Chloroflexus aurantiacus J-10-fl: one gene and its partner. Each later gene encodes a partner of the first gene's protein in a complex. Links are inferred from orthologs where the notes say so. Each region holds a gene or a part of one and is shown on either strand. Other genes may lie near its edges.

Evidence for each region.
Region 2: the proteins of holB (region 1) and dnaX are in contact, whole or in part, in a cryo-EM structure (PDB 8GIZ), measured with the Escherichia coli proteins. The link is inferred for Chloroflexus aurantiacus J-10-fl from one-to-one orthologs.

Annotation. Positions count from the first base shown.
Region 1 is NC_010175.1:2,654,219-2,666,308, reverse strand. The notes cover bases 4,354-7,177. They hold holB (DNA polymerase III subunit delta'), read left to right. Parts: upstream 4,354-5,166; coding sequence 5,167-6,189; downstream 6,190-7,177. Other genes in these bases: CAUR_RS10085 (DEAD/DEAH box helicase), read left to right, coding at 6,201-7,177; fabF (beta-ketoacyl-ACP synthase II), read left to right, coding at 4,354-5,082. In the rest of the region: CAUR_RS10120 (PrsW family intramembrane metalloprotease), read right to left, coding at 1-760; imidazoleglycerol-phosphate dehydratase HisB, read right to left, coding at 757-1,374; CAUR_RS10110 (nucleoside triphosphate pyrophosphohydrolase family protein), read right to left, coding at 1,346-1,672; CAUR_RS10105 (inositol monophosphatase family protein), read right to left, coding at 1,669-2,454; hisC (histidinol-phosphate transaminase), read right to left, coding at 2,451-3,557; more of fabF, read left to right, coding at 3,667-4,353; more of CAUR_RS10085, read left to right, coding at 7,178-11,276; CAUR_RS10080 (ATP-binding cassette domain-containing protein), read left to right, coding at 11,355-12,090. UniProt on the Escherichia coli protein: Part of the beta sliding clamp loading complex, which hydrolyzes ATP to load the beta clamp onto primed DNA to form the DNA replication pre-initiation complex.
Region 2 is NC_010175.1:659,898-672,155, reverse strand. The notes cover bases 4,736-7,727. They hold dnaX (DNA polymerase III subunit gamma/tau), read left to right. Parts: upstream 4,736-5,329; coding sequence 5,330-7,126; downstream 7,127-7,727. Other genes in these bases: recR (recombination mediator RecR), read left to right, coding at 7,644-7,727; CAUR_RS02655 (YbaB/EbfC family nucleoid-associated protein), read left to right, coding at 7,262-7,564; CAUR_RS02665 (hypothetical protein), read right to left, coding at 4,736-5,205. Outside these bases: CAUR_RS02685 (HD domain-containing phosphohydrolase), read right to left, coding at 1-802; CAUR_RS02680 (sensor histidine kinase), read right to left, coding at 768-1,838; CAUR_RS02675 (sialidase family protein), read left to right, coding at 2,181-2,795; CAUR_RS02670 (McrB family protein), read right to left, coding at 2,933-4,555; more of CAUR_RS02665, read right to left, coding at 4,555-4,735; more of recR, read left to right, coding at 7,728-8,258; CAUR_RS02645 (roadblock/LC7 domain-containing protein), read left to right, coding at 8,653-9,024; CAUR_RS02640 (DUF3037 domain-containing protein), read right to left, coding at 9,019-9,447; CAUR_RS02635 (HipA family kinase), read right to left, coding at 9,428-10,204; CAUR_RS02630 (alpha-amylase family glycosyl hydrolase), read right to left, coding at 10,204-11,955; CAUR_RS02625 (uracil-DNA glycosylase), read right to left, coding at 11,994-12,258. UniProt on the Escherichia coli protein: Part of the beta sliding clamp loading complex, which hydrolyzes ATP to load the beta clamp onto primed DNA to form the DNA replication pre-initiation complex.

The DNA of each region.
Region 1 (12,090 bases):
CGGCCATCACCTCTTCTGCCAGGTAGGTAGCGATGTGATGCTGCTCGCGCCGAATCTCCCAGATCACCAGGCCGAGGACAACGATCCAGAACGACCAGTCGACCAGTAACGTCAGGCCGAGTCCGGTGAGGCCAAACTCACCGGCCAGGAATACGGCCATGGTGTTGTGGAGAGCGTGCAGGCAGACAGCCAGCAGCCAACCGGCAAAGGGGGAAATGAAACGAATAAAGCGGTTCGGGTGCAGCCGCGACATCGCCAGCCCCAGGCCGATCCAGGCAGTATACACAGCGTGGCCCCATCCGCCGAGAATGACGCGCAAGATGAAGAGGGAGATTAAACCGCCAACCCCACTCTCCTGATAGCCCATGAAGTAGAGGTAGAGCAGGTTTTCAGTGGCGGCAAAGCCTAATGCGGTGATGGCGGCGTACAGCATCCCATCGAGCCGCGAGTCGAACTCTTCGGGGAAGGCGAGCATGATAATGACAACGGCAATCCCCTTCAGACTCTCCTCTACCAGCGGCGCCAGCAGGGTTGTGCCGGCAACTTCAGCAGAGGCTTCCCCAATGAAGATGGCCAGCGAGACCTGCGCCAGCCCTGTCCAGACGATGGCGCCAAGAGTTGCGACAAATGCACCCCAGATGAATGCCCCAAACAATAACCGGCGTGGCTCTTTCTCAAACCGGTCGAGCCAGTAGGCAATTGCAGCGTAGATGAATGCCGGTACAAAGCTGAGGATGGCAGCAGCGACAAACCCGATCATAGGACACCCTTCGTGCTCGGTATGGTTCCCCCTAAACGCGCATCAATGCGGGTAGCGGCATCGAGTGCCCGCCCGAACGCTTTGAACAGAGCCTCGATCTTGTGATGGTCGTTGCGCCCGTACATCACCTGTGCGTGGAGATTGAAACGACCGTTGAAGGCAACACTCTCAAACAAATGGGCCACCAGATCGGTACCGAGCTGTCCTACGCGCATTGTAACAAAATCAGCCTGTACCACACAGTACGGTCGGCCACCAAGATCGACAGCAACCAGCGCCAGTGCTTCGTCCATCGGCACAAAGCTGTGTGCGGTACGTACAATGCCGGCCCGCTCACCGAGCGCCTGATCAATGGCCCGACCCAGGCAAATACACACGTCTTCGGCAGTGTGATGCTCATCAATGTGGAGATCGCCCTGCGCCCGCACCTGAAGGTCGAACAAGCCATGGCGTGCCCACAACGTCAGCATATGGTCAAGAAAACCGATACCGGTCTGCACATCAGCCTGTCCACTACCATCGATGGTGAGGGTAAGGGTAATGTTTGTCTCACCGGTCACCCGCTCAATGGTCGCCCGCCGGATTCTATTCACTACGCTGCTGACTTCGCTCACTGCTAAATCCCTCCGGGTAACGCCGTCGCAGTTTCTCGATGTTGGCCGCCATGACGGTACTCAAGCGCACATCAAGTGCATCGCAGGCCAGAGCCGCATACCAGAGAATATCACCCAACTCTTTCAATAATTCTTCACGATTGAGTGGATGACCATGAAACAGATGTTTTTTCACGGTGTCGGCAAACTCGCCGGCCTCGCCACTCAGGCCAAGCGCCGCATTGGTCAGACGCTCACGCGGTGTCAGACCGGCAGCCAGCGTGCGCATTGCCAGTTCTTGATAGTTATCGGCGTTCATGACGACTCCTCGCCAGCAATGAGGCTTAACAGTTCGGGTAAGACATGGCGATTGCTGCCAATGCCTTCGTTGTGGTAAATGGTCGGCACACCCTGCCAGTCGGTGTAGGCACCACCAGCTTCGCTCAAAATCGGCAGCAGGGCTGCGGCATCCCAGACGTTCATTGCCGGATCGAGCGCAACTTCGGCGCGACCGGTGGCTACCAGAACGTAGCCGTAGCAATCGCCCCAGGTGCGGAACAGGCCGGCACGCTTCAGAATACGCTGAAAAGCTTCTGATCGGTTGTAGCGTTCGTAGCCGTGAGCCACCGTCCCGACGACCAGACTCTCGCGTAGGCTGGAGACAGACGACACCCGACAGGGTTGATTGTTCCAGTAACAACCCAAACCCTGCGCGGCTGCCACAGTTTCGGCCAGCGCCGGGATATGGATGACACCAAGCACAGGTTCACCTTCCCGCAACAATCCAATCAGCACTCCGTAGAGTGGCACGCCCCGCACAAAACTTTTCGTACCGTCAATCGGATCAAGCACCCAGCGGTAGGTAGCGTGTTCACTCCCGGTCAGACCATCTTCTTCACCAAGGACGGCGTGATCAGGGTAGGCCGCCTGAATAGCGGCGCGCAGATGACGCTCGGCCTCCCGATCAGCAATCGTCACCGGCGACTCATCGGCTTTGTGTTCAACAGTGATACCACGCTGAAAATAGCGCAGCGTGATCTGGCCGGCCTCGTAAGCGATCTGGCGGGCAAAGTCAAGCGTGTGGGCAAGTGATATGCTCATCGGGTCACCTCAGCAAGCATCGCGATCAGCGCATCTGTCTGGGCAGGAGTACCGACGCTGATCCGAATATAGCCATTAAGCAGCGGCGTCTGATAATGGCGCACTAACACACCGCGTCGTTCGAGCGCCAGTTTGAGTTCGCGGGCATCACGCCCTTCGACCCGACAGAGGATGAAATTCGCCACACTTGGAAAAGGGGTTAGAAACGGGAACGTATTGAGATGCTGAAACAGACGCTCACGTTCGGCGACGATAGCCTGCACCCGCGCCCGCAATTCGTCGGCGACGGCGAGTGATGCCACAGCGGCGGCCTGAGCAGCAACCGAGACATTGTACGGTTGCTTGATCTTCCAGAGTTGCTCACTCAGCCAACGCGGGAACAGGCCATAGCCTACGCGCAGCCCGGCCAGACCGGCCCATTTGCTGAATGTGCGGAGAATGGCCAGATTTGGATACCGGTCGAGCAGATCACTCGCACCGACCGGTGCGTGTTCTGGCTCAGCAAACTCAATGTACGCCTCATCAACAACCACCAGCAGTGGCAATTCAAGAATCTGGAGTAGTTCGCTGCGTGGCAGTGGGTTGCCGGTTGGGTTGTTAGGCGAGGTGAGGAAGATGGCTTTGGCACCCTGCGCTGCTGCCCGGGCAATGGCCGGTAGATCAAGACTGAAATCGGCACGGCGCGGGATACTGATCACCCGCCCACCACAGATACCGGCATCAAACCGGTACATGCCGAAGGTAGGTGGACAATCGATGATCGCATCGCCGGGACTGATAATCAGGCGTAAAACCAGGTCGATCAATTCATCGGCACCGGCTCCGCAGAGGATTTCCTCCGCTGACCGACCGGTGTAATCGGCCAGCGCCTTCCGCAGCGCCGTCTGCTCTGGGTCGGGATATATATGGTAGGTCGCAGTCGCCTGAAGTGCGGCCAGCGCTGCCGGTGCTGGGCCGTAGGGGTTTTCATTCGCATCGAGCTTGACAATCTGCGCCACCGGCAGGCCAAGGCGATCAGCCAGCACTTCTAGCGGTACAATCGGGGTATATGCTTCCAAATCGGCAATCTCAGGACGTATCAGACCGGACAGAACCGACATCATAGTAACTCCATAGTGACGAGGGAGCGCATACCAGCGAGTATGATACCACAGACACAACAGCTACGTGGTATAATTCAAGCCTTGAATAGTTGAATTGAGGGAGGAAGCAATGACCCCACGAGCACTGGATCGGCGCGCAGCGTTGCGGGCCGAACTGCTCGGTCTCGTGCGAGAGCATGTGCCCGACGAAGCTATTGAAGCGCAGATCGAAGCACTGTTGGCCGAGGTATTGGCTGAAGAACCCGTTGTCGAACCACAGCCGGTTGTAACCGATCATCTCCCCCCTGACCAGCGCATTGTGGTGACCGGTCTGGGCGTTATCTCGCCGTTTGGGGTTGGTGTTGAGCCATTTTGGGCTGGTCTCGTTGCCGGGCGCAGTGCGATTGGTCGCATCACCTTTTTCGATCCGAGTGATTATCCCTGTCAACTGGCAGGCCAGGTAAACGATTTTCATCCACAGGAGTTCATGGATGCGAAAGAGGCGCGCCGGATGTCCCGCGCCAGTCAGATGGCCGTAGCCGCTGCCCGGATGGCCCTTGACCACGCTCGCCTGCCTCTCGAACGTATGGCACGCGATGAGATCGGTGTTCTGATCGCCAGCGGGACTACCTCGATGCCCGATGTAGAACAGGCAGTCACCACACTGATCCAGCGTGGTGGCATGAAAATTAGTCCTTTCTTCATTCCGGCAGCCCTGCCGAATATGCCATCCAGCCAGGTCGCCATTCACTTCGGTTTACGCGGCTACACAACTGCGATCTGTACCGCATGTGCTGCCGGCGCGCAGGCAATCGGTGAGGCGGCAGAGATCATTCGGCGCGGCGATGCCGAAGTGATGCTGGCCGGTGGCGCCGAAGCTCCCATTACTGCCCTCAGCCTGGGTGCATTCTGTGTCATGCGCGCTTTGAGTACGCGCAGTAACCACGAGCCGACACGGGCATCGCGTCCGTTTGATGCGCTGCGCGATGGCTTTGTTCCCGGCGAAGGGGCAGCCGTGCTGGTGCTTGAACGTCTGAGCAGTGCCCAGCGACGTGGCGCGCCAATCCTGGCTGAGTTGATCGGGTATGGCGTCTCTGCCGATGCCTATCACGTTACTGCTCCCGATCCAGATGGTGAAGGGGCGGCGCTGGCAATCCGGCGGGCATTGCAACAAGCCCGACTGGCACCGCAACAGGTTGATTACATCAATGCCCACGCCACCAGTACACCGGCAGGTGACATTGCGGAAACCAGAGCGATTAAGCAGGTGTTCGGTGAATATGCATACAGTGTGCCGATCAGTTCGATCAAATCGATGATCGGGCATCTCACCGGTGCTGCCGGCGCAGTTGAGGCAGCAGCCACCATCCTGGCACTGCACCACGGTCAGATTCCACCCACCATCAACCTCGAACATCCCGATCCCGAATGCGATCTCGATTATGTGCCGAATGTTGCCCGTCAGGCAGCCATTCAGGTCGCAATCTCGAATTCGTTCGGGTTTGGCGGGGTGAATGCGGTGCTGGCCTTCCGCAAAATGCCGTGAGCGGATACAATGGTATGGATGGATCACGGCATCCGCTTGCCGTGCGATCTGTTGCCAGCCGCCTGCAAACGATGATTACCTGATATGTGGCATGTGTACGGTCACGAATGGGCCATTGAACAGCTCCGCAGTAACATCCGCAGCCAACAGGTAGCCCACGCCTACCTCTTTGCCGGGCCACAAGGACTCGGTAAATCGCTGCTGGCATTGCGCATGGCGCAGGCGTTGCTGTGCGAACGGCAGACCGGTGATCCCTGTTTGCAATGCCGTTCCTGTCGCCGTATCGATCACGGCAGCCATCCCGATGTCCGCATTGCCGGGATGGAAACCCAGGCCGCAGCCGCCAAAGCCGAAGATGCCGCTCGTCAGAAAGAGCTGAAAATTGCCACGATCCGCGAGTGGCAACGCGATCTGGCCTTGCGCCCATACGAGGCACCGCGCCGCGTGCTGATCCTCCACGACGCCGACCGCCTCAGCGAAGAGGCGGCAAATGCGATGCTGAAGACGCTGGAAGAACCACCAGATTACGCTACGCTGCTGCTGGTGGCGCATAGCAATGAGTTGCTGCCGACCATCGTCTCGCGCTGTCGGGTGCTGCGATTACGACCGTTGCCACGGGAGCAGGTAGCGAGCGCACTTCGTGATCAGGGTGCCTCCAAAGACCAGGCTGAGATACTGGCCGCCTGGAGTAACGGACGAATTGGCTGGGCCATCAATTTGTTCAACGATCCGTCGGCACAGACTGCCCGTCGTGAGTGCCTGGATGCGTTAATCGCGCTATCGTCAGCCCCGATCACGAGCGGACTGCAATGGGCTGAAGAACGGGCCAAAGAATATCGGGCCGGCGATCAGGCAACCGTCTTGATGTGGCTCGAATTGTGGCAGAGCTGGTGGCGTGACGTGATGTATGTTGCTGCCGGCTGTGATGAGGCTATCACCAACATTGATCGTCGGCCTGAATTAGCAGCCCTGGCCGGTCGGGTAACGCCCGCAACGGCGTTTGCTTTTCTCCAACAGATCATGACGGTGAGCCGGCAATTGCTGGAAAACGTCAACCCGCAACTGGCGCTTGAACACCTCGTCTTGCACATACCGCGCTCTGGCTAGCGGAGGAAGTCATGCATCATCCATCGATCTTCGCTCTCCACGCAGCAGTCATTGACGACTATCGGACATTTGTCGAGTCGTTTATCCGCATTGCTGATGATCGGATTCGGGCTTCGGTTGAGGAGAAACTTGCCCGGCAGGAACTCTGGCCAGAGCCGCTTGTTCAGCTCAGCCCAACTTACAAGATGGCGCAAACCGTCGATGATCTGGCGCGGGCCGGGATGATCAGACCGGAAACTGCTCACTTCTTTCGTACAGCCTCGAATGCACCGTTTCGTCTCTATCAACACCAGTACGAGGCGGTTGAACGCGCTGCTCGCGGCGAGAGTTTTGTGGTGACTAGCGGCACCGGTTCCGGCAAAAGCACCTGCTACTTTCTGCCCATTATTGATGATCTGCTGCGCCAGACCAAACCTGGCAGCGGCGTGCAGGCACTGATCATCTATCCGATGAACGCACTGGTCAACTCGCAAGAGCAAGCTCTGCGCCGTCTTGCCGATCAGTATCGCGTGCAGTACGGACGTGAATTCCCGATCCGCTTTGCCCGTTATACCGGTGAAACCAGCGAAGAACTGCGACAAGAACTCCGCCGTAACCCACCCCACATTCTGCTGACCAACTATGTCATGGCAGAGTTGATGCTGGTGCGCCCTGACGACCAGAAGCTGATCGGCGAGACGATGAAGGGGTTGCGCTTCCTGGTTTTCGACGAACTGCACACCTACCGTGGCCGCCAGGGCGCCGATGTTGCAATGCTGATCCGTCGCCTCAAACAGCGCTGCGCCGCTCCCGACATTCGCCATATCGGGACATCGGCAACGATGGTAGCCGGCTCAGAGGCATCTGCCGAAGAGCGACGGCGAGTGGTGGCCGAATTCGCTTCTCGTTTCTTTGCCCATCCGATCAGCGCCGATCAGGTGATTGAAGAGACCCTTGAGCCACTGACGATTGGTGGTCAACCGACGGAAGCCGAGTTACGCACCGCCTTGACCGAACCCCTCCCGGCAGGCGACAATCTGCTGCGCTGGGAAGCGTTGCGCCGCCATCCACTTGCCCGCTGGCTCGAATACGCCCTGGGCATCCAGACCGATACCGATGGCCGGCTGGTACGTCGCCCGCCGCGTACCTTGAGCGATGCGGCCAGTGAACTGGCTGTAATGACCGGCTGCACTCCCGAAGAGAGCCGCAAGGCGATCCAGCGCATGCTGGAAGAGGGTAGTGCCATTCAGCGCTCTGACGGTCGCCGGGCGTTTGCCTTTAAGTTACACCAGTTTATCGCCCAAAGTCACCGGGTGTATGCCAGCCTGGAAGATCGCCAGACCCGCCAGATTCAGCTCGAAGGCGTGCTGCGCAATCAACAGGACAAGCTCATGTTCCCTCTTGTCTTCTGCCGTCATTGTGGTCAGGAGTATTACGATATTGTGTTGAAAGAGAAACGGCAGGCAGTCCCACTCCTTGACTTACGGATGTATGAGGACGACCGCAGCGCCCGTCAGGGATATTTAATGCTGGCTCACGAATCTGATGACTGGAGCGAGGAAAAACTACCTGACGAGTGGTTTAATGCCAGGGGCCTGTTGGACAAGAAATGGAAATCGCGGGTACCGAGAAAGATGTGGGTGCAGCCTGACGGTAATTGTAGCGAGTATCCACTTCCCAACAGCCAGCCCATGTGGTTTCAAGAGCGGCCCTTTACCATTTGCCTGAATTGTGGTGAATGGTATGACGGACGGGCGACAGAGTATACCAAACTCAGCACCCTCTCCAGCGAGAATGTATCAAGTGCGACTTCAATCCTCGCCATTTCGCTGTTGCAGCACGCGCAACGTACCGGAGCTGCCAGCGACCGCTTGCTCTCGTTTGTTGACAACCGTCAGGACGCCGCGTTGCAGGCCGGTCACTTTAACGACCTCATCCATATTGCTGTAATCCGGGCAGCACTGGTGGAAGCGTTACAAACCCATGGTGAACTGAGAGACAGTAACGTTGCGGAAGAGGTTGTCAAATATACCACTCTACAGCTCTCCGACATTGCCAGGAATAGTGAGCTGCGTAGTAATGCGCCAATGGCAAAGGAGGTATGGAAGACCTTCACCGATCTGGTGGAATACTGGCTGTACGAAGACCTGCAACGCGGCTGGCGCAGCATCGTTCAACCCAATCTTGAGCAACTCAAGCTGCTCAAGATTGCTTACACCGGACTCGATGAATTTTGCACTGACAACGCAATCTGGCAGGGTGTGTTGCAGCGCGTCCCGGTGGATCAACGAACGACAATTGTGAACATGGTGCTTGATGCTATGCGGCAGCGGCGGGCAATCAGTGCGCGCTGGTTGCAAGAAGAGAACCAGGGTGAGCTGACCAGACGGATAACGAATCACTTGAATGAATTTTGGGGATTTGATGCTGACGATGCGAGCGGTCTCCAGCCTGCAACCTGTGCCGTAGTACGCGGACAGTCCAGCAAGCCGGTTAATGGCATCTCGCTCGGCCCCCGTAGCCGCCTTGGACGGGACATTCGCAAGAAGCTCAATCTGCAACCAGATGAATACATCACGTTGATGAAAGCACTCCTTGATGAGCTGGCAGGGTATGGACTGGTCGTCCGCCTGGAGCCAATCGCCGATCACCAGCGCTTTCAGCTCAACGCAGCCTGTCTACGCTGGTGCAAGGGTGATGGTCTACAACTAATGTCGGCAGATCACCCATCCTCAGATCAGAACGGTGTGCAAAAGGATCGATCCAATCGCTTCTTCCGTCAGTTCTACCTGCAAAAGGCGCAATCACTGGCCTCGTTGGAAGCTCGCGAGCATACAGCGCAGGTGGTGGCACCGGGTGAACGCGAGCGTCGTGAGAAGCGCTTTCGCTGGACAGAAGCGGAACGAAACGATCCAGGCATCAATCGGCCTCTCCCCTTCCTGGTCTGTTCACCAACGATGGAACTGGGCATTGACATCGCCGACCTGGAACTGGTACATCTGCGCAATGTGCCACCAACCCCGGCCAACTACGCTCAGCGTAGTGGACGGGCCGGACGCCAGGGCCAGCCGGGGTTGATTATCACCTACTGTCGTGCCAACCGTCCCCACGACCAGTACTTCTTTCGCCGCCGCCACGAGATGGTAGCCGGTAGTGTCCAGGCACCGCGCATTGATCTGACGAGTGAGGCGTTGGTACGTGCCCATCTGCACGCGATCTGGCTGGCCGCAGTCCGCCTACCGCTGGGGCATTCGATTGGCGATATAATTGATCTCGATAAGCAAGACCTGCCCCTCACCCCAAACACGCTCCACCAGATTCGGCTATCACCGGCACGCCTGCGTGACGTGCGCGAACAGATTGAGTCGGCGCTGTTGAGCGATGATCTCAGACGGATCGCACCGTGGTACAGTGAACGCTGGCTGGAAGATGCCCTCAACGAAGCACCAGAGCGATTTGATCGAGCGTTTGATCGCTGGCGCGAATTGTACCGCATCGCCATGCGGCAATCAACTGAAGCGAACAATCTCTTGTATAGCCGCGATAAAAAAGTGCAGGATCAAGGCAAACGGCTCCTGGATGAAGCACTGCGCCAGCGCAACCTGCTCCTGCAAGACAATGTTGCCAGCGAGGAGAGCGATTTCTACCCCTACCGCTACCTGGCTACCGAAGGCTTCCTGCCCGGCTACAACTTCCCGGCGCTGCCGGTGCGTGCGTGGATCAAACGTGGTGATGGTGAGTTCATCCCGCGCCCACGGGTGCTCGGACTACGCGAATTCGCGCCGCACAACTACATCTACCACGAAGGCGCCAAATGGGAAGTGGTCAGTTTTCGCACTGCGGCTGATGGCCTGCACAATCGCCGCTCAGCACGCAAACTCTGCTACACGTGCGGAACATTTACCGATCCCGGTGATGATCGCTGTCCGGTGTGCGAAACGCTGTTCGATGGTGAGAACAGCTACCTGGCGACCCTGCTCGATATGCCGAATGTGACAACCCGGCGCCGTGAGCGTATCACGTCTGAAGAGGAAGAACGGCGGCGGCGCGGCTTTGATATTCTGACCACCTTCCGTTTTGCGCCCAACAATGCCCATCAGATGAAGGCGCATATTGTCAACGCCACCGATCACCTGTTTGAGCTGACATATGCCCCGGCAGCAACCATCCTCACCATCAATCGGGGCTGGTTAGCCGGCAAAGAGTCTGGCTTCCTCGTCAATCTCGACACCGGCGACATCGTCAGCGAACAAGACCTGCTGGACGATAATGGGCCGCCACGTGCGAAACCACCGGGCGAGCGGGTCTTTATCAGCGCCCAGGAAACGCAAAACATCCTGATGATGCGGTTTATCGGTCAGCAGACAGGTATCACCGCGACCGATTGGATTAGCCTGAAGCATGCGTTACGCTTTGGCCTGGTCGAGACATTCCAACTCGATGCGGATGAAATCGGGATCGAAGTCGTTGGCCGTGACCAATGGCAATCACTCCTGTTCATCGAGAAGAGTGAAGGTGGCGTTGGCGTGCTACGACGGCTGATCGAAGAAACAGCCGCTTTTCCGCGCATGATTCGTGCTGCCCTGGAGCTGTGCCACTTTACGGTAGACGGTCAGGATACGAAACCGGAATGCACGGCGGCGTGCTACGACTGCCTGCTCAGTTTCTCGAACCAACACGAGATTTTACAGATCAACCGGCATACGATTCGTGATCTCCTGGTGGCCTTGAGTCAGGCCGAACTGCGGCGCGAAAGCAACCGGCGTTCGTATGATGAACATCTGGAGTTCTTACTATCGCGCATCGATCCGCAATCCGACCTGGAGCGCCGCTTCCTAAAAATGCTCAAGGCGCACAATGCCCGGCTGCCTGACAATGCGCAAGAACGGATCGCTGAACTGAATTGCGTTGCCGATTTCTTTTACGACCCCAACATCTGCGTCTTTTGCGATGGCAGCGTCCATGACGAACCAACCCAACAGACGCTTGATAGTCAGATTCGACGCGATCTACGCGCACACGGTTATCGGGTCATCGTCATCCGGTATGATCGCGATTTAGAGGAACAGATTCGATCATACCCTGACGTATTTGGTATCAGCGGATGAATTGATGGCGCAATCCAACGCTCGTTCTCTGCCAGACAGCCACGCACTGGTAGAGAGCACAGGTACCGGAGTCGAGTTATGTTGCCGCTGCTGAGCGTGCGCGAATTACATGTGGTCTTCGCCGCCAAACCGATCTTGAGCGGGATCACGTTTGATTTACGCCCGGGTGAGATTTTGGGCGTGGTCGGCTTACGCAGCGCCGGTAAGTCGGTTCTTTTACAAGTCCTGGCCGGCATCTACCCGCCAACCACCGGCGAAGTTCAGATCGATGGTATACCACTGGCCTGGAAAGCCCAATCTGCGCGGCGCCTGGGGATTGAGTTCGTCCCACAAACCCCGCCATTAGTCGAGATCATGCCGGTGCTAAACAACATCTTCCTTGGGCGCGAGCGAGGCAACCGTCGGCTCGATCAGGCCACGATGGCGACCATCGCTTATCAGTGGCTTGACCGGTTTGGTTTACCGCCAGGACTGGCCCATCAGCAAACGGCTGACCTGACCGAAGAGGAGCGGCAACTGATCGCACTCATCCGGGCTTTCGTGCGGCCTGTCCGGCTGTTGATCCTTGATGAAGCCTTCTCGGCACTGAGCTTTATGCGCCAGCAAGCCGTCTTGCAATATCTGCGCGAACTGGCGGCAACCGGCGTCGGCATTATCTTCAGCAGTGACGACCTTAATCTCATTTTCAGCATCACCAACCGCATCCTGGTCTTGTATCAGGGGCGTCAGGCCGCACTGCGAACGACCGGTGATACGACACCGCGCGATATTGTCGAGCTGATGGTCGGTTCGGTACGCCAGGAACGAGTCACAC
Region 2 (12,258 bases), 2.0 Mb from region 1 along the record:
GGGCACGGTAATACGCATTTTCAATCGCCACCGCCAAATGGTTACGGAAACCTTCACTTTTGATAATGTAGTCTGCTGCGCCGAGGCGTAGTGTCTGCAAAGGAAACTCTTCGTTACCCGGTTGTGCCAGCACCAGCACAGGCTGCTCGAGGTGACGAAACTGTATCAATTCCTTCACCAGATCGAGCATTGCCAGATTAGGTTGCGCACAATCGATCAGAATAACATCGCCGACTGCCCGCTGATGATCGAGATGGTGCAGAAACGTCCGCCAGCCATGGATGAGTGTGCAATGGAGATGCGGCGCTGAACGCTGAAGATGCTGGATCGTCGCTTCGCTATCTGTAGTCGCCAGAGCGATGAATGACACCTGAATGGTTTGACTACGGCGAGCCTGTTGCGAATGGAAGCGCTGACAGGCTTGCTCAACAATCGCACCGATCCGATCAAGGTAATCGTCGCGCTTGACAACATAATCATCGGCACCGGCTTTGAGTGCGCTGATGACCATGTGGTCGCCACCACCACCGGTAAGAATTACAACCGCGAGTGGTAAATTACGTGCGCGAATGAGAGCAAGCAGATCAAGCCCATCACCGTCACGTAGATGAAGGTCAAGCACGACTCCTGCGTAAGGTGTGGTTGCAGGCGATAATGTTTGCAGGTGTTCGTAGGCTGCCCGGTATGATGAAAAGTGCGTGATAGCAATCTCTGGATGGTAAAACTGCATTGTGCGTCGGAACAGATCGGCGTCGAAAGGATTATCTTCAATGAGCAGCAGATGGTTCGGATAAGCCAACATGTGGAATCTCCAGATAGAAGACAGCACCGACACCGGGACTGCTTTCGGCCCATACTCGCCCGCCCATGCGTTCAATCGCTTTGCGGACAATCGCCAGCCCAACCCCTGAACCCGGGTAGGTCTCCTGTGGATGTAAACGCTGAAAAATGGTAAAAATGCGCTCGTGATCGCGCATGTCAAAGCCAATTCCATTATCTTTGACCCACAACCGTACCATCTCATTGTGAACATCACTCCCGATGGCCAGGCGTGGTTGGGGAACACGCGCACTGAATTTGATCGCGTTATCGATCAGGTTGCGCAAGGCAAGCGCCAGACCGGTGGCATCGGCATACAGGTGGGTGCAGCGCAAGTCACGCTCAATCACAATATGGTGCTCAAGAATCTGATCCGCGTAATAGCCCAGCAGTTCATCAATCAGGCCGGACAAATCAATGACGCTGTGGTGCAGTGTTTTTCGCTCAACGTGAGTATATTCCAGTAGATCATCGATCAGTTGGTTCATCTGCGCTACTGCTGTCCGAATGCTGTGCAGACACTGCTGTCCATCCTCGTCGAGGCGCTGGATGTGGAAGCGGAGGAGAAGCTGACTATACCCATCAATAACACGTAGTGGCGCTTTCAGATCATGCGAGATAGTTGCTGTGAAGGTTTCTAGTTCCTGATTAAGTTCACTTAATGCCTGGTTGGCCATCTGTAAGGGTGCTGTACGCTCCATGATGCGCTGTTCGAGCGAGGCATTTAACTCTTGCAAGGCAGCATTCGCTGCCCGGAGTTCATCATTGATCCGCTGCTGGTGTTTCATCGTTCGCCAGCGCTCAATCCCCAGCCAGCCTGCCGTCAGCAGCACGAAGAACCAGCCTTTGATCGTTTGCCAGTTCGTCAATTCGTCTATATTCACGATAATAGCAACCAGCAACCGATCCGAAAAGAGTACCCACGAACCGGCAATCAGCAGGTACCAACCGGTCAGACGAATTGCGCTCGCTATCGGTTCGTTGGTACGCCAGAAATGGCGAATTGATGCAAACGACATATCTCTATCCCAGAGAGTGTATGCAATGCGAATAGGTCGTGGAGTCATCTGACGGGGATGTGCTCTTGTACGAGCTACTTTTCTTATCATATCACACTAAAATTGATTATGCTATGCTACAATCGCCGACGTAGATCATCGTCGTAGTTGGCATAGCTGTTTATCTGTCCGGGGAATCCGTTATGCGTGTTGTCTGATGCGGTAAGATAGTAATGGTTCGTAGCACAACATATATACCGAAAAAGACGAGTGCAGTACTCGCAATGTATCGATACATACAGTGGCCGAAGAAAGGCGGCCTTCCGAGCGTGCAGGTGCAGCAGGTTCGGTAAATCAGGCGACATGGCAAAAGCAGGAGTGCTATACGTTGGCACCGACAATGGTCTTTACATCTTCAGCGATCCAGGCGGCACGGGACGCTGGCGGCTGTTGCCTGATGTTGCGCTGGCCAATGAGCAGATTATCGGCCTGGTAGCAGCCGACTCGCAGAGCCTGGTGGTGGCAACCAAACAGGCGTTTCAACGTAGCGATGATGGTGGTCGGCAGTGGCAAGAAGCCGATGCTGAAGATCGCATGTTGTTCAATTTTCTGAACAGTCAGCGGGTGCCGGTAGCCACAGTGCAGGGTATGGGGGTGTGGCGTCATTCAGAACCGCCGCTGTCCGATTGTTCACTGCTGGCTGTGCTCTCCGGAAAGCAAGAGGTGCTGCTGGCGGTAACCGCTGAAGGAAAGCGCATGCTACGCAGTGATGATGGTGGTAAGACCTGGCAGGATGTGTCGGTGACGTTTCAGGGGCGGCTGAGTGCCTTCGCTCCGAGTAGCTATCATATCGATGTGGTTTGGGCCGGAACCGACACAGGTCAAATTTTGCGCAGCGATGATCGGGGCCGCTCGTGGCAACATGTCGGCAATGTGCCCCATGCGGTGCGCTGTCTGGCTGCCGTGCGCGTGGCGTAAGCTTGTCGGTTCTTTGGCCGATACAGTGTTATGGTAATCACTAGAAGTAGCACAGGCCGCGGCCTGTGCTACTTCAGTCGTTCTGGCCTTCCCCCCACTGTTGTCGTTCCACTCACCGATCAGGGATTCTGGTTTTCCTAGTATCCATAAAAGTCGGTATATCCCTCCCGCTCAAGGCGAGCCATCATCTGGGCCAGACGCTCGGCACTTCGCGAGAGGCGCCCTGCGCAAATCGCATGTAAGCCGTTGAGTGCCTGTCGGAAGCGCGGGGAGTCCTCACCGCGCAAGCGCGGTAGCAGGCGCTGCAGAATCTGAAGATCGAGTGCTTCTAAAACGTTCATATCTGTTGCCTGCCCAACGAAGCCAAGTATCTCGCGCAAGGCGCGGTAACCTGCCGGCTTTCCGGCAGCAGTCAGGTGGTGCTGGATGTCGCTCAATATCTGCCAGACCTGATCGTTTGCTATCGGATACTGTGAGCGCAAGGCAGCCATATCGACCGTTCCTAATTCGATTAAGTTGGCGCGGTCGAGCACTTTATCACTCAGCGCAAACGTGCTTTCATCGACATTGATTGTTCCGATAAGGCGTAGATTGATCGGTAAACGAATGGGGTTGCGTACCACACCACCACCGGCTAATGGTGTCTCCGCCAGGGGTGTGCCCAGATCGATCAATCCCTCTACCGCCTCCATTGCTGACAGGATTGGCGCCAGGTAGTATTCGGGCCGTGCCAGGTTCATCTCATCGAGGCAGACAATATAGGTTTGATCCGGATCAGCAGCCGCTTTCAAGAGAAAGTTTAAGAATGGCGTAGGCTGGTAGAGGCCGGTCAGCGAGTTGTAGTAGCCGAGGAGATCGCGGGCACTATGCCAGTCGGGTTGTACTGCAACCAGAAGATAACAGGGGTTCGGCTGCCCTTCACCAATGCCAATCAGGGCATCGGCGTAAAGGCGCGTCAGCCAGGTCTTGCCGCTCCCGCTCGGCCCGGCCAGGATGACCAGCGGTCGGGCCTGTACTGCAAGATGAAAAGCGTGCAGTGTACGTTCGTCAATAATCATACCGCGCCGCTTAATCGACATAACGATCTGCGCTACTGATGGCGCGCCTGTCAGATAACGAGCTGGTGTTTCACGTAAGGTATTTGTCGTTGCCAGATCGATTTCGGCTTGCTCCATCAACGCTTCATTGAGTGGTAGCAGTGCACAAATGTCGTCGATCAGGCGTTCTGCTGTCGGGAGCGCATTCCAGTCGTAGACGAACCCTGCCCACAGGTAGTGTGCTCGACTGTTGAGATAATGGTCGATCCAGCGCATCCCTGTCATCGGCGGGCGGCGACCGGCAAAACGAGCCTGACCCTCGTGTTCGATTCGATCAATCAGTGCCTCCCACACCGGACGCGCCTGACTCCAGAGGTGGGCAAGTTGTGGCCGGCGTACACCCCACAATTGCAACCCAACAGTGACGGTCCGCTCGATTCCGCTGACCGTGAGCATGACACCGGCCCCACGTGGCGGTCGGTCAAAAGCAAACCAGTAGTCGGTGATGGGATCGCGCCGACCACCACCGCGATCAATTGCCCGCCGTGATTTAAAACTCAATTCGTACAGCGGCCATTGTTGTGGCAAGAGCGCCGCTGCACGCTCTGCGGCGCGATTGGCCAGTACCAGCATCTCAGGGTGTAACAGGCGTTGCACAGCCTGCCAGCGTTCAGAAACGCCGGGTTGTAACAATGCATGCAATGCAGCAGAAGAGAACGGCATCAGGCAGTTGGTGGGCGTAAGTAGAGCTGCGGATCAAGCCCTGATTCATTTTGACCGGCATGGAAGACGATTGTGAGCCGTGGCAACATCTCGCGTAATTCAATAGCCAGAGCAATTGCAGCCTCCTCGACCAGATCACGGTCAAGGCGGAGGATCGGAAACTGGCGAGTAACGGTCAGTTGTGCCAGGACTGGTTCCTGATTGACGCTGTACTGTATCGTAGCGTTGATATCGAGATTTTGCTCGATGTCGGGTTGGTCCGCGAAGAGATCAATCACCTTCTTTGTCAGGGCTGATGCATCTGCTGTCGCTTGCTCGGCATGACTCAGTGGTAAGTGGTAGGTCAGCTCAAATCCCAGCAGATTTCGCGTATCGATTGGTTGACCAACCAGTTGATTGAAGGTTTCAATCATCGCCTGACCGTGTAAAGAGATGACGGTGAGTTCTGCCGGCCATTGCAGGCTGATCACTGCCCGTAAGGGCAGCCGTACCCAGGGGCCACGTTTATCTATGTTTGGCGGGAAGCACGTAACGTGCAGGCTTCGCCCCAACGTGTGTGCGTCTATTAACTCTTGGGTATGGACAATATTGATCTGTTGGTGCTCAAGCTCTTCGATCAGAACTGAGATAAGTTGCTCATAGGTGAGCATAAAAGCCCTCTGTAGCAGATCGACAATACCTGTATCTCGATTATACCACTCTCGGCGCGGAAGTGGGGTACCTCCTCTGGTATAATACGAGATGCTGTGCGGGTCAAGATCATCGGAAAGCGTAATGGCAGTTCAGTCGCTCTATCGAAAATGGCGTTCACAGACCTTTGCTGAGCTGGTCGGGCAGGAGCATGTCGTACAGACGCTCCGCAATGCGATTGCCGAAGATCGGGTTGGCCATGCCTACCTGTTTACCGGCCCCCGTGGTGTTGGGAAGACGACCATGGCTCGCCTGCTTGCCAAAGCAGTGAATTGTCTTAACCCCGATCCCACCGCTCGACCGTGCGGCGTGTGCGAGATGTGTGCTGCCATTGCTGAAGGGCGTGCAGTTGATGTGATCGAGATGGATGCCGCTTCCCACACCAGTGTGGAAGATGCGCGCGAGATTATCGAGCGGGTGCAGTTTCGACCAGCCGAAGCTCGCATGAAGGTCTACATTATCGACGAGACCCACATGCTCTCGACAGCAGCGTTCAATGCCTTGCTGAAAACGCTGGAAGAGCCACCCGATCATGCCCTCTTTATCCTTGCAACCACCGAAGTTCATAAGGTTCCCGCCACGATTCTGTCACGCTGCCAGCGCTTTACCTTCGTTCGCCATAGTGTTTCGGCAATGGCCGCTCATCTCCGCCGGATTGCAGCGGCAGAAGGAATTGTGCTGGCCGATGGTGTGCCTGAAGCAATTGCGCGCGCTGCCACCGGCAGTATGCGTGATGCGCTCGGTATTCTCGAGCAACTGGCTTCGTTTGTCGAAGGCCCGATCACGCTACCACAGGTGCAAAGCCTGCTTGGGATGACGGCAGCGGCTGAAGTTGATGCGTTGATCACGGCTCTTGTCAATCACGATCTGACAGCAGCGCTGCGCGCAGTGCATGGGGTTGCCAATCAGGGGGCTGATGTGCGTCAGTTTACCCGCGATCTGGTGGAACGTCTGCGCGCAGTGATGGTGCTGAAGGCGACCGGTGATCGCACACTGCTTGATTTGAGCGATGACGAAGTGGCGCTCTTGGGGCAATGGGTGCAGCAGGCCGATATGGCTGCGTTGGTACATTGGGTGAAGCTGTTTAGCAATCTCGATGCACAGTTACGTACAACACCCTATGGTCAGTTACCGCTCGAAGTGGCAGTCGTTGAAGCGTTGCTGGTGCCACCACCGGTTGCGCAACCTGCCTCTTCATCTGCGTCACGTTCCGCTTCATTGGCAGGACGTACCCCTACCAGCCGTCCCAGTGCTGCTGTACCGGCAATCGTTCCGCAAACCGAACCCGTTCGCGCCCCGGCACATCCCGAACCAGTGCCGCCCAGCGTTGTTGCGCCGCCGCCACCTCCAGTACCCGAACCGGTATCTGCATCCGGCAGTGAAGTACCGTCGGATGTCACACCTGTCTCCGATCCACCACCGCCACCGCCAGAGGCATGGGCAGCGACCCGCCAGATGCGTCCGCCTGCCGATCCTGCTGTTGCTCGTGCTGCCGATGCTGATATGTCGGTGCTTGAACAGCTTGAGGCGATCTGGGAAGATTTCAAGCGTGATGTTCGTCCGCGCAGTCCGACGGTGCAGGCGTTGCTCAATAGTGCGCGTCCGTATGATGTCGAAGGCAATACTATCGTGCTGCTGGTGACATCCTCGTTCCATAAAGAACGCCTGGAAGAACCGAAGAATCGGTCGCTTCTCGAAGATTTATTGCGTCGTCGTTTGGGGAAGACCTACGCGGTACGCTGTACCATCGAGGAAAAATCGGTTGAACCCACCGATCTGCGTGGGAAAATTCGCGAAGCTCGTAAAGATGAACTGGTTCGTGCTGCATTGAATATCTTCGATGCCCATATTGTAGATATCGAACCGCTCGATCCTGAATAATGTTTGCGGGATAGCTGTACAATTGTGTAGCAGTGTGGTACTCTACCCATATCTACGCTCACATGTCTTCGCCGGCTTCACGTGTTCTGGTACAGGCAATTGCAATATTAAGGTGAATAGAAGGGAGTCTGTCTGATGAATCAGCGTCAGCTCATGCAAATGGCTCAACAGATGCAACGCCAGATGCAGAAGGTGCAGGAAGAACTGGCTGCCACCATTGTCGAAGGTACGGCTGGTGGTGGTGCGATCACGGTCAAAATGAACGGTCATCGCGAAGTGCAATCGATCACGATTTCGCCAGAGGTTGTCGATCCTGATGATGTTGAGATGTTGCAGGATCTGTTGTTAGTTGCGATCAATGACGCCTCGCGCAAAGCGCAGCAGTTGGCCGAAGAGCGTATGCAGCCGTTGACTGGTGGTCTCAAGGGGTTGTTCTAAACCGGCATTGTCGTCCTGGTGATGAGGGGAATGCGTCGGCATTGCGCATTGTCACCGACGAATCTGTGGTGGAGATGATATGACCGTTCGCACGGATCAATTGATTGCCGCACCGGTGGCTCGTCTAATCGAGGAATTTGCCAAACTGCCCGGTATCGGCCCAAAGACGGCGTCACGTCTGACCTTTTATCTCTTACGGGCTGAACCAAAACAGGCGCTGGCGCTGGCGCAAGCTATTCTCGATGTGAAAGAACAGGTTGGCTACTGCCGACGCTGTTTTAACATCACCGTGGGTGAGCTGTGTGCAATTTGTCTCGATCCGTCGCGCGATCAAACCAAAATCTGTGTGGTTGAAGAGCCGCTCGATGTGCTGGCTATCGAGCGCACCGGTGCCTACCGCGGTCTGTATCATGTCCTCCACGGCCACATTGCTCCGCTCGAAGGTATCTATCGCGAAGATCTCAAGATTGAAGAGCTACTCGCGCGGGTTCGCTCCGAACCTGTTCAGGAAGTGATCCTTGCCACAAACCCCAATACCGAGGGTGAGGCCACCGCCTTTCTGCTGCTTCGCGACCTCGCACCTCTTGGTGTACGGGTGACCCGGCCAGCACGGGGGTTGCCGACCGGTGGCGATCTCGAATGGGCCGATCCGGAAACGCTTGGCTCCGCCTTTGAAGGACGACGTGAGTTGTAAGCCGGTGCCTGGGTTAGTATTGCCAAATGTCCTTCCTTCCTGTCGAAAGCCAAAAAAGGTACTTCCTCCCCCTCAACGGAGGGATGTCAGGGGGGGCGTCCTCCGCCAGCGGGGAAATCCCAGGCGCACATTTTCTCTCCCCAACGGGGAGAGGTCAGGAGAGGGGCGTCCTCCGCCAGCGGGGAAATCCCAGGCGCACATTTTCTCTCCCCAACGGGGGGAGGTCAGGAGGGGGGCGTCCTCCGCCAGCGGGGAAATCCCAGGCGCATATTTCCTCCCCCCAGCGGGGGGGCAGGAGGGGGGCGTCCTCCCTCCCCATCGGGGGGATGCCAGGGAAGGGGCTACAACAACCGAAATACTCTTTCAGCAAGCCTGTTAATTGCAGTAAACCTGTATGAATGTCAATACCATTTTGAATGAAGCTATTACCGGCGTGAAAGGCGCGCAGTTCGCCGGCATCATCGGTACCGATGGTCTGAGTGTGGCAATTGCCTACCATCCAGGTGCTGCCGAACTCGACTTCGATATCGAACTGGCCGAACTTGAACTGGCCGATTTAGCCTCGCGGGCAGCGGCAGCGGCTGATCGGATCGGGGTTGGTTATGTGCGCGATCTGGTTCTCGAAACCGATGCGCTCTTGATGCTGGCTTCGCAAATTATTCCCGGCTACTACGGTATCCTTGGGGTGCTGAGCGAAACTGCAAATCTGGGTAAGGCCCGCTTTGCCCTCCAGGCAATGATCGAGCGGGTACGGGTTGAGTTATAAAGCGCCTGCCTCGTGAGCGCGTTCGTCAATCGCCTGACCCGGCAAGACGACCATCTGCTGAAAGATATGGTCGAGCATCACCTGTGGAGCATCGCACAAGCCGCAGTGCACTGCTGACGGCTGGATCATTGTACTGCGCGTTGCCGTCAGCCAGCGAAAGCGCTCGTAAATCGGCAATTCGCCAATCGGCCCGGCTCCAGCACCACCGGCACACACCATTTCAAACGCCGCCAGTTGCTCGTGCACCGGCGCCAGGTCGAGATCAGGCCAGAGAGCGGCAATCCGTGCCTCGTTGAGATGAATCCGTATCCCCAAAAAGCGATGTTGCCGACACAACAACACCACCCCAATGTTGATCTGCTCACCACGCTCTACCCGTGGCACCAGGCGCAGTAATGCATATTCAAAGGCGCTCGTGGACATCGATAGCCTCCTGTACGAATGCGCGCGGTGCAGCGAGTCGTAGACTCAAATATTCAACATAGGCTGCACGGTGGTCTTCTACTGAGGAAAACCGCTGGTCAATAAGCCATTCATCGGGGACGTTCGCCACAATGCGCCAGAGCAGATCTGTGTTGATATGATCTGCCAGTTCACGGTCGGCTGCTTCCAGATCGCTGGCCGCTGCTATCAACACATGATCGCGAATCTGGCTGAAGGGTTTGCGAGCGTGATTCTGGTAATCATTCCAGGTGTAATGAATGTACAGCGCTGCACCGTGGTCGATCAAGAAGAGCCGGCGGTGCCACCAGAGGAGATTGGTGTTGCGGGGCGTGCGATCAACATTGGTGATGAAGGCATCAAACCAGACGATAAGTGACGCCAGTTTACGGTCAAGTGCACGGACAGATGTCGGATCAAATGCCAGCGCACCGGGCAGGAAATCAACGGCTAGATTCAATCCGGCGCTGGCTGTAATCAGGTCTTGAATCTCACCATCCGGTTCGTTGCGTCCCAACGCCGGATCGATCTCAATCAACACCAGCTCTGGAACGGGCAGGCCAAGCGCACGCGCCAGTTCACCACAGATCAGCTCGGCAACCAGCACTTTTGGCCCCTGTCCTGCCCCGCGAAACTTTACGACGTACAGGCCATCATCATCGGCTTCGACAATCGCCGGTAATGAACCGCCTTCACGCAACGGTGTGACATAACGAGTTGCAGTTACTTTTCGTAACATTAGCGCTCCAACCTGAATATGTATCCGGTTTGAGCCGGTATTTCGATCCCCGGTTGATACTCCACGATACGCCCGTCGGCGATGGTAAGCGGCACCGGCGGTGCCGGTGGCGTGCCGAAGAGTGCGGTCACCTGGTAGGTGCCTGCCGGCAGGTCGCTCTCACCTGATGATAGTGTAAACGGTGGCGTGGGTACTTTGTCAAAATTAATCACCACCAAAACCATGTCTTCACCACTGCGCCTGATGTACGCGGCGACACTGGCACCGTTAGCAGTTAACGGCCAGAAATCACCGGTCGCCAGTGCCGGTGTATTCACGTGGAGATGAATTAACTGCCGGTAGGTGTTGAGCAGCGATTCGGGATCCTGGTCTTGTAACATCACATTCTTGACCGGGTAATCGCTCTGCGGCTGCTGCCAGGGAATACCGGCTGAGAATCCGCCAAACTCCTCCTTCGTCCACTGCATTGGGGTGCGAATACGCTCATCCGGTTTCACCCCCAGCATGCCGATCTCTTCACCATAATAGATGAAGGGCAGTCCCGGCATGGTCAGCAGAGCCAGCGCAGCCAGTTTTGCCTTCGCCACGTCATCACCCAACACCGACATCACGCGGTTCTGGTCGTGATTGGTCAGGAAGGGTGCCCAGCGTTGATAGGGTAGTTTTGTGTAGGCATCCTGCACCGCCTGCATAAACAATCGCGATAGACCGGTGTTGGCCGCGCCGCGAATCTGATTGGCGACTTCAAACTCGAAATAGTAATCGAGCTGGTCAGGATAGTACGGTGCCAGCGTGCGCGGGTTGCCGTTGAAGACTTCGCCAATCGTGAAGGTTCCGGGTAGTTCCCGGTCGAGAAAACGTCGAAACTCGCGCAACCATTCAAAGGTCTCGACGGTGTCTTCCTGGAGAGTGTAATATTCGATCAGATGCTTGATCGCGTCGAGACGGAAGCCGGCAACCCCCATCTCTTCAACCCAAAAGCGAGCAATCTTGTAGGCTTCGGCAGTGACTGCCGGATTGCGATAGTTGAGATCGGGCATACCACCCCAGAACACGCCGTAATAATATTCATCACGAATGGGTGATTTGTGCCAGACCACATTGTTGCCGAATGGGCCACGATAGCCAGGGTCAATCGCCGACCACAAATACCAGTCGCGGTACGGTGAGTTGGGGTCGCGTAATGCCTCTTGAAACCACGGGTGTTGGGTACTGGTATGGTTCAGTACTAAATCGATGATGATTTTAATCCCGCGCCGTTCCGCTTCGGCAACCAGACGCTTGAAATCCTCATTGGTGCCGTAGTCGCGTTCGACCGTGTAATAGTCAATCGTGTCGTAGCCGTGATAACTGGCAGCTTCGGCGACCGGCATCAGCCAGATACAATTGATGCCCAGATCGGTGGTCGTGTTGGGATCGCCATCATTGAGATAGTCAAGTTTGGCGATAATGCCGTTCAGATCACCGTTGCCGTCGCCGTCGCTATCGTAAAACGAGCGCACGAAAATTTCATAACAGACAGCCCCATCCCACCAGCCGGCTTCAAGCGGAAAAGGTGTGGCCGTAGGGCCGGGCGTTATACGCGGCGGCAAGGTTGGCAGGCGCGGATCACGGGTTGGCGTTGGCGGACGCGAATTGGTCGGGGTGCCGGCTACGGTGGGCGATGCAGCCGGTGCGGTTGGCCCGGCTGCTGGCGCACCACAGGCAACGAGTACACTGATGGTAAGCAGGGTAACAATTATTCGATGCATAGGAAACCGTTTCTTTGTCAATTAATGCGTTTGTTGCATTATACCGGATTTTGCGCAGGTGTTGACTCGTCACTCTGCATGAACAGACGACGCAACCCTGCGGCAAACATCTGCGCCCCACCCTGGGCTGGATGGCGGACTACGGCATGGACAATACCGAGGCGGGAGAGCGCCTGATCGGCGATACGCCCCATCGCCACTACCGGGCAACGAGGAAAAAGCAGGCAAAACCGCAACAGGAAGGGCAAGCCAAGCATCACTTCACGCTGAAGTGGGGTGCGATTGCTCTGCGGTTGGCCAGGT